DNA from 2 places in the Paenibacillus sp. P4_E11 genome. Region 2 is predicted to be linked to the other one. Evidence: a T-box and tRNA genes for the amino acid it is inferred to sense, from the RefSeq annotation. Region 2 holds a T-box; the other holds one or more tRNA genes.
The links. The T-box of region 2 lies ahead of AC1DWB_RS00420 (glutamine--tRNA ligase/YqeY domain fusion protein). A T-box ahead of a tRNA ligase gene usually reads a tRNA of that ligase, here a tRNA-Gln.
Positions count from the first base shown of each region.

Region 1: it has a tRNA-Gln gene. The T-box ahead of AC1DWB_RS00420 (glutamine--tRNA ligase/YqeY domain fusion protein) is inferred to sense a tRNA for this amino acid. The anticodon was not compared.

Region 1 is NZ_JBFUIX010000087.1:14,770-19,872, reverse strand. It holds gene AC1DWB_RS25240 (hemoblobin-interacting domain-containing protein) at 1-2,646, shown strand, start outside; tRNA gene AC1DWB_RS25235 (tRNA-Glu) at 3,613-3,689, shown strand; tRNA gene AC1DWB_RS25230 (tRNA-Phe) at 3,763-3,838, shown strand; tRNA gene AC1DWB_RS25225 (tRNA-His) at 3,845-3,919, shown strand; tRNA gene AC1DWB_RS25220 (tRNA-Gln) at 3,924-3,999, shown strand; tRNA gene AC1DWB_RS25215 (tRNA-Lys) at 4,072-4,143, shown strand; tRNA gene AC1DWB_RS25210 (tRNA-Lys) at 4,239-4,311, shown strand; tRNA gene AC1DWB_RS25205 (tRNA-Asn) at 4,316-4,389, shown strand; gene AC1DWB_RS25200 (SET domain-containing protein) at 4,595-4,981, opposite strand.
Region 2 is NZ_JBFUIX010000001.1:110,933-116,035, forward strand. It holds gene AC1DWB_RS00410 (peptidylprolyl isomerase) at 1-107, shown strand, start outside; gene AC1DWB_RS00415 (hypothetical protein) at 244-735, opposite strand; T-box leader at 1,033-1,286, shown strand; gene AC1DWB_RS00420 (glutamine--tRNA ligase/YqeY domain fusion protein) at 1,359-3,044, shown strand; gene AC1DWB_RS00425 (hypothetical protein) at 3,306-3,821, opposite strand; gene AC1DWB_RS00430 (hypothetical protein) at 3,876-4,148, opposite strand; gene AC1DWB_RS00435 (TetR/AcrR family transcriptional regulator) at 4,332-4,922, shown strand; gene AC1DWB_RS00440 (MFS transporter) at 4,981-5,103, shown strand, end outside.

The DNA.
Region 1 (5,103 bases), on a different contig from region 2:
CATGCTATTGTCGAGCTACAACTGCTGCCGTCGTCGGCCTTGTCCGGTCTTACCGTCAATTCCGGCGTGATCGTTCCATCGCTGAATCCCGGTGTATTCGATTATGCCGTATCTGTGGAACATGCCGTCACCTCCATAAGTGTCACGGCGTCGACTTATCGCCCGGATTCCATCATGACGGTGACTGGGCAAGTGTACACGGCTGCCGGACAATTCCTCCTTCCGCTGCAGGTGGGGGACAATTCGTTCCCCATTACAGTTAACGCGGCGAATGGAGAGTCATCTGTCTATACATTGAAGGTAATTCGCGCGGGTGTCGACCTTTCTCCTACCGGAATCGTCAGTGGCACGGTATACGGGCAAGGCGGCTCACCGGTTGCGGGCGTGCAGGTAATGCTGGCAGGGTATACTTCTCATGCTGCTACCACCAACGCTGCGGGAGCGTTTCTCATCGAGGGCTCGCCGGCTGGACAGCATCGTCTGGTGATGACCAAACCCGGGTTCACGCGTACGATAACGGAACCGTTCCATGTGACTCAAGGACAAAACGTTGCTTTATCGGTATACTTTTCCGATATCGATACGGTACCTCCCGTTCTCTCGGTTGATCAGCGGAATGTGCCTGCCGGCCAGCCCGTGCTCGTCTCGGTTAACGAACCGGCAAGGCTGTATCTGGTGCCGTACGGCACGGCAGCCAATGCGGCTGCGATCGTAGCAGCATCTGCCGGGCCCAACGGATCCTTCGCAGATGGTACAGAGCTTTCGCTTGCGGCCGTATCCACGTCCGGGTTTGCCAAGGGCAAGTACAGATTGTATGGAATCGATTCGGTGAACAATGTATCAGCCGCACCAATCGACATCACCGTGATGCAGATCGCGCTGGGCACGTTGGACGACCATGATCCGACTCTGACTTATAAAGGACAATGGAATTCCTACACGGGCACTTATGTTGGCGGGAAGATGTTGCTGTCGAGTGATATTACCGCTTCTGTGGAAATTCCGTTCTATGGCTCACGCGCCAAATGGGTGGGGACTCGCAATGCGGTATATGGTATTGCCAATGTGTATGTGGACGGCCAGTTTGTAACGACAGTCGATCTGTTTAATTCGACGTTGCAAACGCAACAGAGCCTATTCGATACCGGAGTGTTGTCGTCAGGTACTCACGTACTGAAAATATCGGTAACCGGACAGAAGAACGCGGCGGCCAATGGGACTTACGTATCCTTCGATGCGGTGCAAATAACCGATCTCGGTCTCGTTCTGCCCGTAGTCTCGAATGTGACGGCAGGGCCAGTGCGCATAGGGACGCAGATTATGGCAACCAGCTCCGACAGCGGCACGTTGTACCTCGTGAAGTCTGGGACGGCAGCGAATTCGACGGCGCTGGAACAAGCGGTGACGGTTGGGCAATCGGTATACGGATTGAAGGCGTCAGTGGTCGGCGGAACACCGATTTCCTTCAACACGTCGAACATGGCTCCAGGTGTATACCAAGTGTATGCAGTCAATAACTTGGGTGTCGTTTCCGTTGGCTCCGCCCCTATCACTATTATTCAAGTAGCCTTAGGCACTTTAGACGACAATGATCCGACTTTGACTTATAAAGGACAATGGACCTCTTACACAGGCACCTATGTTGGCGGAAAGATGTTGTTGTCCAAAGATGTCGCCGGTTCTGTGGAAATTCCGTTCTATGGCTCGCGGGCCAAATGGGTAGGTGCCCGCAATAAGGTGTATGGCATAGCCAATGTGTATGTGGACGGACAGTTTGTAACGACAGTCGATCTATACAATCCAACGCTGCAAACGCAGATGAGTCTATTCGATACCGGTGTATTGCAGTCGGGCATTCATGTATTGAAAATAGCCGTGACCGGGCAGAAGAACGCTGCGGCCACGGACACCTATGTAGCCTTCGATGCGGTACAAGTAACAGATCTGGGTCTTATACCGCCGGTAGTCTCGAATGTGACGGCAGGGCCAGTACGCATAGGGACGCAGGTTGGAGCAGCCAGTTCGGATAACGGAACGCTGTATCTCGTGAAGTCCGGGACGGCAGCGAATTCGACGGCGCTTGAACAAGCGGTAACGGTCGGGCAGTCGGTCTACGGCTTGAAGACGTCTGCGGTCAGCGGAACGCCGATTTCCTTCGATACGTCGAACATGGCTCCAGGTCGGTATCAAGTGTACGCAGTCAACGGGCTGGGGGCTGTCTCAACCGGTTCTGCACCTATCGCGATTGTGGCGAACTACTCCACTAGTATCGACAGCTCGAGTCCGTTGGCTGTCTATACAGGCAGTTGGTTCACAGATTCCAACGCCTCATACTTCGGGGGAACCGAAGCGATAGGGGCGGCAGCAAATTCAACGGTAGAGGTTCCGTTCTATGGAACCAGGGGAGTCGTATTCGGCACGCTAGCTTCGAATGGCGGGTTGGCCGAGTTCTACGTCGATGGTCAATATGTGAATACTTATGATTTCTACAGAAGTGGGACCGGAGTAGCGATGCAGCAAATTCGGGATACCGGGACGTTGCCTTTGGGTGTCCATACGCTTAGAATCGTAAACACCGGCAACAAAAACCCGCTTTCGCAAAACACATGGCTCCGCTTCGATGTTCTACAGACGACGGCTCCATAAGCGGAAAGATTAGAACCCCCTGTTAAGAGGAGATCATGAAAGAACCTGCCTTTCCATCTAGAATAGCAGGTTCTTTCATACGCAAAATATGTTGACAGCAAAGCAGCACTGTTATAGGATTAAAACTAATTATCTGGATGAGAAAGGAGTGTATGGCTGATGTTTAAATACGTAGCGGGATACCAAAACAATGAACAGAGTCGCAACCATCGGTTTAGCGGTGAGTTTATTTCCTTTACGTCAGAACAGCCATTCATTCAAAAGCAGGTATGCGCCTTTCTTCATCGAGACATCCATCAGTTGAACCGCACTGAGTGCGTTTAGCAGGTAGAATCGCATCGAGTGAACATGAAGGGTCGCTTACCATCCGCGAGCCTTTTTTATTTGGTTTCAGCTTCACGGCTGGAGTCGGAATAAAAAAGAGCGGAATAAGCGGCCTTTTCTATTGAACAAGCGAGAAACTAAGATAAAGTAATTAAAAGTAAATAAATAAAAAATATGGTTGACAAGTAAAAATAAACCATGATAATATGAACTCAAGCAAGAAGCGAAAGCAGAAGCCAAACCAATGGATGAAAGGAAGGTGTAGGGTATGAAACGCATTAGTGGACAACAGACTGAGTCGATGCAGCGATTTAATGAGCAGCAAGGGCTAGAGCGATTTACAGAGCATCATGGGTTCCGTCTTTTCTCGGCGATTTTTAATCCCTATTTCCAACCCCATATCCGTAGTGTTTACAAACCGTCGTTCATACGGCCAGCTCTCAGTGCAGGAGGTCGTGTTGAACTTTCTTGATAGGTGCATTATTGCAGTGATCCAGCTGCCTATCTTATCAAACGGAATGTAGAGGCTACTTGGCAACCAGGTAGTCTTTTTCTATGCCCATGTTTGGGGTAAGAAGAAGGCTCAGCTGACAGGTAGTCTGTTTTTATTATCTCAAATAGAACATACATTCTATTGAAGCACGGCGCATTCGGCAAGTGGAGAAGCCACAGGACTTTCAATCCTGGATCGGAGGGTTCGATTCCCCCATGCGTAACCATGCGGGTCATTCGATGGGAGGGACCGGGCAGCACCCGGTTGAAGCGAGTTCGAGTCTCGCAACCTGCATTCTTGGTCTGATAGCTCAGTTGGTAGAGCGGCAGCCTGAAGAGCTGCGCGTCGGCGGTTCAATTCCGTCTCAGACCACCATTCCTGGAGATCATGGCGAAAAGGCGAACGCTGCGGACTGTGGATCCGTTAGTACCAGTTCGAGTCTGGTTGTTCTCCCCACTATTGCCCGGTAGCCAAGCGGGAAAGGCAGATGCCTTTGAAGCATCCAAGCGTTGGTTCGAATCCAGCCCGGGTAACCATGCAGTGGAGCGGGTTGAAGTCCCGCCTACTGCCAACTCATACATAGGAGTCGGTTTCACAACCGATGCCATGCTGCTGTAGCTCAAAGGTAGAGCAACTGACTTTTAATCAGAAGGCTGTGAGTTCAATTCTCGCCAGCGGCACATACGATTATGGATGGGATTCCGTCATGCAGGCTGCCGCATCATCGCCGGTCTGCGAGACGTTAACGGGAATCGATTCCGTTCCTATCCTCCAACGGGATATAGCTCAGCAGACAGAGCGCTCGACTCTTAATCGAGAGGCCACCGGTTCAAAACCGGTTATCCTAACCTTACCTCGGTAGCACTGCTGGTAGTCGCGGCTCACTGTTAATGAGCAGGTCGCAGGTTCGAACCCTGCCCGAGGTGTTAAGTAAAGCCAGATTGGTCCATGACCAGCCTGGCTTTACTTGTGTCCTATGCGTTCTGAGGAACACAGAACATCTTATATAGGACGTCCGGAATCAGGCGGCTGCAATGAATCGAATCCGGATTCGAAGACAAATTGAGACCGCTGGGTACGCAAAAGGCCCGAGTTTTCCCAACTCGGGCCTTCGCATTGCGGGTTTAATTCCTACGAATCTGATGGCTCCATGAACCATAGAGGATCGTTGCAATCGACCTCGCCATTATAATTAATAAGGATCTCATCGCCTGCCTGGATATCGGTGTAGGCGAAGAAGTCAAAGGTGTGATTGTCAAAATTAATCTCATACGTGGCATTAGGGGTATACGAATGGTTGAACAAGCTGCCATAGCCTAAGACAACAGCCGAGTGATTAGCCCCATACTCATACACATAATCGTCGAGGGTTGTTTTCTCGATGAACTCATGCTCCTCATTCGGATAAGGAATGACCGGCGCTTCATGGATAAGATCACCTTTGGATATATCTCGAGTTGCAAAGACCCCTCGATTGAACTCGCCAGTACATAGCTTGGAAATCTTGATCTCAATCATACTAGTCACCTTCGCTTTATAGTCTATGGAGCCCCTTGCTTAATTCAATCGATGCAATTTATTATTGTAGCGTACCTGTGAGGAAACAGCAAGCGGAACGATAACCGAACAGGTGAAATGAA
Region 2 (5,103 bases):
AGAACCAGTTGAAATCGCAGATGATGGTAGCTGCATTCCAACGAATCATTATGCAAGAGGTTCCAGGACTGATTCAATCGACTACTTTAACGTCACCTCAGAAATAAGGTTTGCCGCCTCTTCAGGTACTCACCATATAGTATCGTTAACAGGCTGCAAGCCCTAATCGGCAGCCTTGTTTCATTTGGGAAAAAAGAACAACCCCATCCTATGAGGACGGGGTTGTTCCTTTTGTAACGTAGCTTAATTCATTTCTCTCGACTGGTCCATCTCTCGCAGCTGACCCGACAGTCGACCGCTAAGTATCGGCCTGCTGTATTCCACGATATAATGCAGACCGCCTACAACAAGTAACAAGCCGCTCAAGGTTGCCAGTACAGACACAGGAACAACCCACCATGCTACCGGGGTAATGAAGAATGGAACGAGCGAGACCGCTAGTATGGGCGGCGCATTCCACTTGAACTTGCGAATCATCCAGATGACGAGTAGCGAGTTCAACAAGAAGGAGATGGGCCCCGGATAGGCGGCATGCAGCAAGCAACCTAGTAGAGAAGCGATGACAGCGCCGATCGATATGTTCGCCAGCTCTCTTATATGAAAAGTACGGGTTACGAACAAATAGCAGAACGCACCCACTGTAGGATAAAATACGGTTTTCAATGCAGGGTAGCGCAAGGAAATCCAATATAACAGCATCAAGTACAAGCTTATTGCAATGGTCTTCACATTCATGAACGGAAGCGTCCTCCTAGATTCAACAAAACTTCAGCAATGATCCCATAACAGGCCCGCGTAAGCGCAATGCCCAGCATAAGAATAACCTTAGTCAGTTTACTACGTGACGCTCGAAGGGTCAATAGTAATAGCCTCCATTCCAAGCGGAATGAGGGGGTTAAATCACAACGAGTTCGACACTAACCCATCCGCCCCTACAGCAAGCTTCCCGTAATTATCCCAGCAGACGTATAATACTTACGAGACAATGAGATATTACATAAATAACAATGATTTGCTATAATGAAGCAATATTCAAACGCGATGATGAGAAGAGTAGGGAAAAACATTCTTGTACAGAGAGCTCCGGCAGCTGAAAAGGAGCAAAGAATTTCCTCCCGAACCAAGTCTCTGAGCAGCATGCAGGAACCTACAACGGGGATGGCGTGACGGGAGCTCCCGTTATAGAGCTAGAGTATAAGCATTGTCCGCAATGCCGTACTTGAAGAGGTTAATATGGCGACATATTAATGAATCTGGGGTGGTACCGCGAAAATTTCGTCCCCAAGACAGGAGGTCTTGGAGGTGAAGTTTTTTTTGTGCTGTTTGACCAACTACCACATTCATTAGGAGGAGTCGAAATGGATATTGAGAAGGAGCATCATAATGATAACTTTTTAGTTAGGCTGATTAGTGAGGAGCTTGAAGCTAGTGCATTCGGCAGGGACATGTGTACGCGATTTCCGCCCGAGCCCAATGGCTATCTTCATATAGGAAGCGCCTACGCCATCCACACGAATTATACAATGGCTGGTCGGTTCAATGGAACATTTCATCTACGCTTTGACGACACGAATCCCCTAAAGGAAGATATCGAATACGTCAACGCGATAATCGAAGATATCAGGTGGCTCGGCTACGATCCGGGAGAACATATCTACTACGGCTCGGACTACTCGGAAGACATCTATAACGCCGCAGTTACCTTAATTAAGCGCGGAAAGGCCTACGTATGTGAGTTGGGGCCAGAGGAAATAACGGAGTATCGCGGGACTTTGACCGAACCGGGTAAGAACAGCCCTTATAGAAACCGATCCGTCGAGGAAAACCTGGAGCTTTTTTCGAATATGAAAAATGGCGACTATCCCGCCTTCTCCAAGGTTGTTCGGGCCAAAATCGATATGGGCTCGCCCAATTTAAACCTACGTGATCCTGTGATATATCGAATCATCCACGCTGAGCATTACAGAACGGGAAACGATTGGTGCATTTATCCCCTGTATGATTTTGCTCATCCGATTCAAGATGCGATTGAGGGCATCACCTACTCCTTATGCTCCATTGAATTCAAGGACCACCGTCCCTTATACGACTGGGTACTAATGGAGCTTGGCATCGCTAATCCGCCGCGGCAAAGAGAGTTCGGCCGCCTGAGCTTAACAGGTGTTGTGACGAGCAAACGGTTTTTGAGACAGCTGGTGGATGAGGGGCACGTTGATGGCTGGGATGATCCCAGGCTCCCTACGCTCCGCGGCTTAAGAAGAAGAGGTTTCACGCCGGAAAGCATACGCAGCTTTATCGAGGAGATCGGTAGTATCCGAACTCAGAGCACAGTGGACATCTCCTTACTGGACCATTGCCTTAGGCAAGATCTGAAAGCTACCACGATTAGTGTCATGGCTGTTCTGCAGCCTTTAAAGGTCGTCATCACTAACTACCCGGAGGATGACGTAGAGCTGTTAAGGATTGAGAACAACAGCGAGAACGAGGCGCTGTGGAAACGAGAGGTTCCATTTTCGAGAACGATTTATATAGAGCGGGACGATTTCATGGAGTTGCCCCCTAAGGGCTTTCACCGACTGAGCCTGAATACCGAGGTAAGGCTGAAGGGTGCTTATTTCATCAAGTGCGAGGAAGTGATCAAAGACCCGGTAACAGGTGAAGTTACGGAGCTGCGCTGTACCTACGACCCGCTCACGAAGAGCGGTACCGGATTTACTGGGCGTAAGGTGAAAGGGACGATCCATTGGGTGTCTGCAGAGCACGCCGTGCAAGCTGACGTTCAGTTGTATGAGAAGCTGCTGCTAGACCAAGACCTGAATGTTCCGAAGGACGATGGCAACGATTGGACCGATAGGATCAACCCGAATTCGATTGCTATCGTCAAAGACGTTCTGCTGGAGCCATTCGTCGAACATGCGGATAGGGTACAAAAATTTCAATTTTTCCGCCATGGCTACTTCTGCCTAGATACGAAGTTCACAACCGACACCAGGCTCGTATTTAACCGTATTGTACCGTTGAAAGATACTTGGAACAAAGGATGAGCCCCTGCTTGAACCGCACTGGTTCAGCTTTTCTATTGCATTTATCATATCGGCAGCATTAAACGTGGTTTACTACGTACCGGGAAAACAAAAAAGATCTGGCTCTTCACCAGATCTTTTTCCTCCGTGATTTCCCATAAGGGAACGTTTCGATGGACACCAACTCTTCGCTGGCTCACATCCTCAGTACTATCAGTATACATATAAGAAAAAGTTTTACAATGCAATTATGATCAACTTTATACAAACTTAATACATGAGTTAATCGTAATTTTCTTCAAATGTCTGATTGAAGCCAGATGCTTTCATCGACAGGGCTAACTCTTTTTCTAACCCGGCTTGTTTAAGTTGGTCGAATAAGGAATCCGTACGTCTTAAATGCTCTCTTAGCTTTCTGTACTGTGCTTGACTGCGTTTGAGCTTTTCCTCCATCTCAGCTAATTCTTTGATGTACTGCTGGTTGTCAGATTCCAGTTGAATTACCGTTTGTTCGGCAACATATTTTCCTGATCTTAATTGAGTAATTTCTGCGTTTTTATTTCGAATTTGATTATGATACAGCTGGGAGTTATTTAATACGTATTGTTGTATGCGATCTAAGAGTGCACGTGAAGCTTGTCCAATGGGTCTAGGTGAAATTATTCTATTTTTATGAACCCATCTCATATCCTCCATGAGAACTCCAGTATCTTGCTGAAAACCGTCCACAGCAGGGGCTTGAATAATCTCTGGATCGTTTGAACCGAATTTTTTGGTGCTTCCCGGAACGATAAGCAATTTACGTCGGCTGTTAAAGAGGACAATACATGGATGCTCGTATGAGAATTCCTTCTAAAAATTCATTGCACCCAAATCAATGTAAATAATATCTCCGACATTGTAATTTCTAGTATGTTCAGGACCTGAAGAATTTCTCTCAATACGATCAATAAATTTTATCCACTGGCTTACGTTATACACATCTTTCTGTCCAACCAGATCGATAGTATTCCAAATCGCTTTTTTGAATTCGTCATAAACAGGTGGTACAGACGAGGCAGGATTCTGCTTAGCATTCGCATGCCTCATATGTTGATTCAATGGATTGTGGTTTATGTTAAACAATAACTGATTTCCTCCTTCAACTTGTTGGTATAAATATACAATGCCGGCTTTTATTGAACAAGAAATTATTGGAAATTTTTAGAGCGAATGCTGCGTATAGCATTCAAACATTGACAACAAATAAAAAGTGAACTATATTTATGTCAGTCAGTACTGACAGTTGTTCTGAAAGGATGAACAAGAATGAGCGACAGCAACAATCTGAGCAGCGATGAAAGGCTAATGCTGGCAGCGATCCATCTCATTTCGGAGAAAGGCTACAATGGCGCATCCACGATGGAAATCGCCACCGCAGCCGGTTTGAGCGAAAAGACGCTGTTTCGTCGCTTCAGCAGCAAACAAAATCTTCTCGAATCTGCATTTGACCGGTTTCATTATGCAGCAGAGATGAGAAAGCTCTTTAACGAGAAGCTCGTTTGGGAATTGCATGCCGATTTGCTCTTGATTAGCCGAACCTACCACGAAATCATGAACCGCAATCGAAAAATGATTGTGATTAGCATGAAAGAAGAAATCATGTTGCCCGGATTTAAAGAAAGAACACAGAAGCATCCTCAGCAACTGTTGGAATTCTTAACGAATTATTTCACGACTATGGCCGAGAAAGGCAAAATGATTCGGACGAACCCGGAGCTGCAGGCATTTTCATTCATGATGACGAATTTTGGTGCATTTATTAACGACCTAGAAGCTCGAGTTAACTATCCGACCATATCGGAAGAGGCATTCATACTGGAGCACGTGGAGATATTCACTAGGGCATTCACCCCCTAGTTTTTTTATAAACCAAATGACAGTAAGTGGTGACAGTCATCGAGAGGATGTGGTAACTATGGAGACAAAAGCATCGCAACAAGTCGGAGAGAAATTGATGCTTATTATGGTGTTCACGCTAATTATTTCAATGATGAGTGCATTAATGTTCAACATTGTACTCCCAGAAATAAGTAAAGAG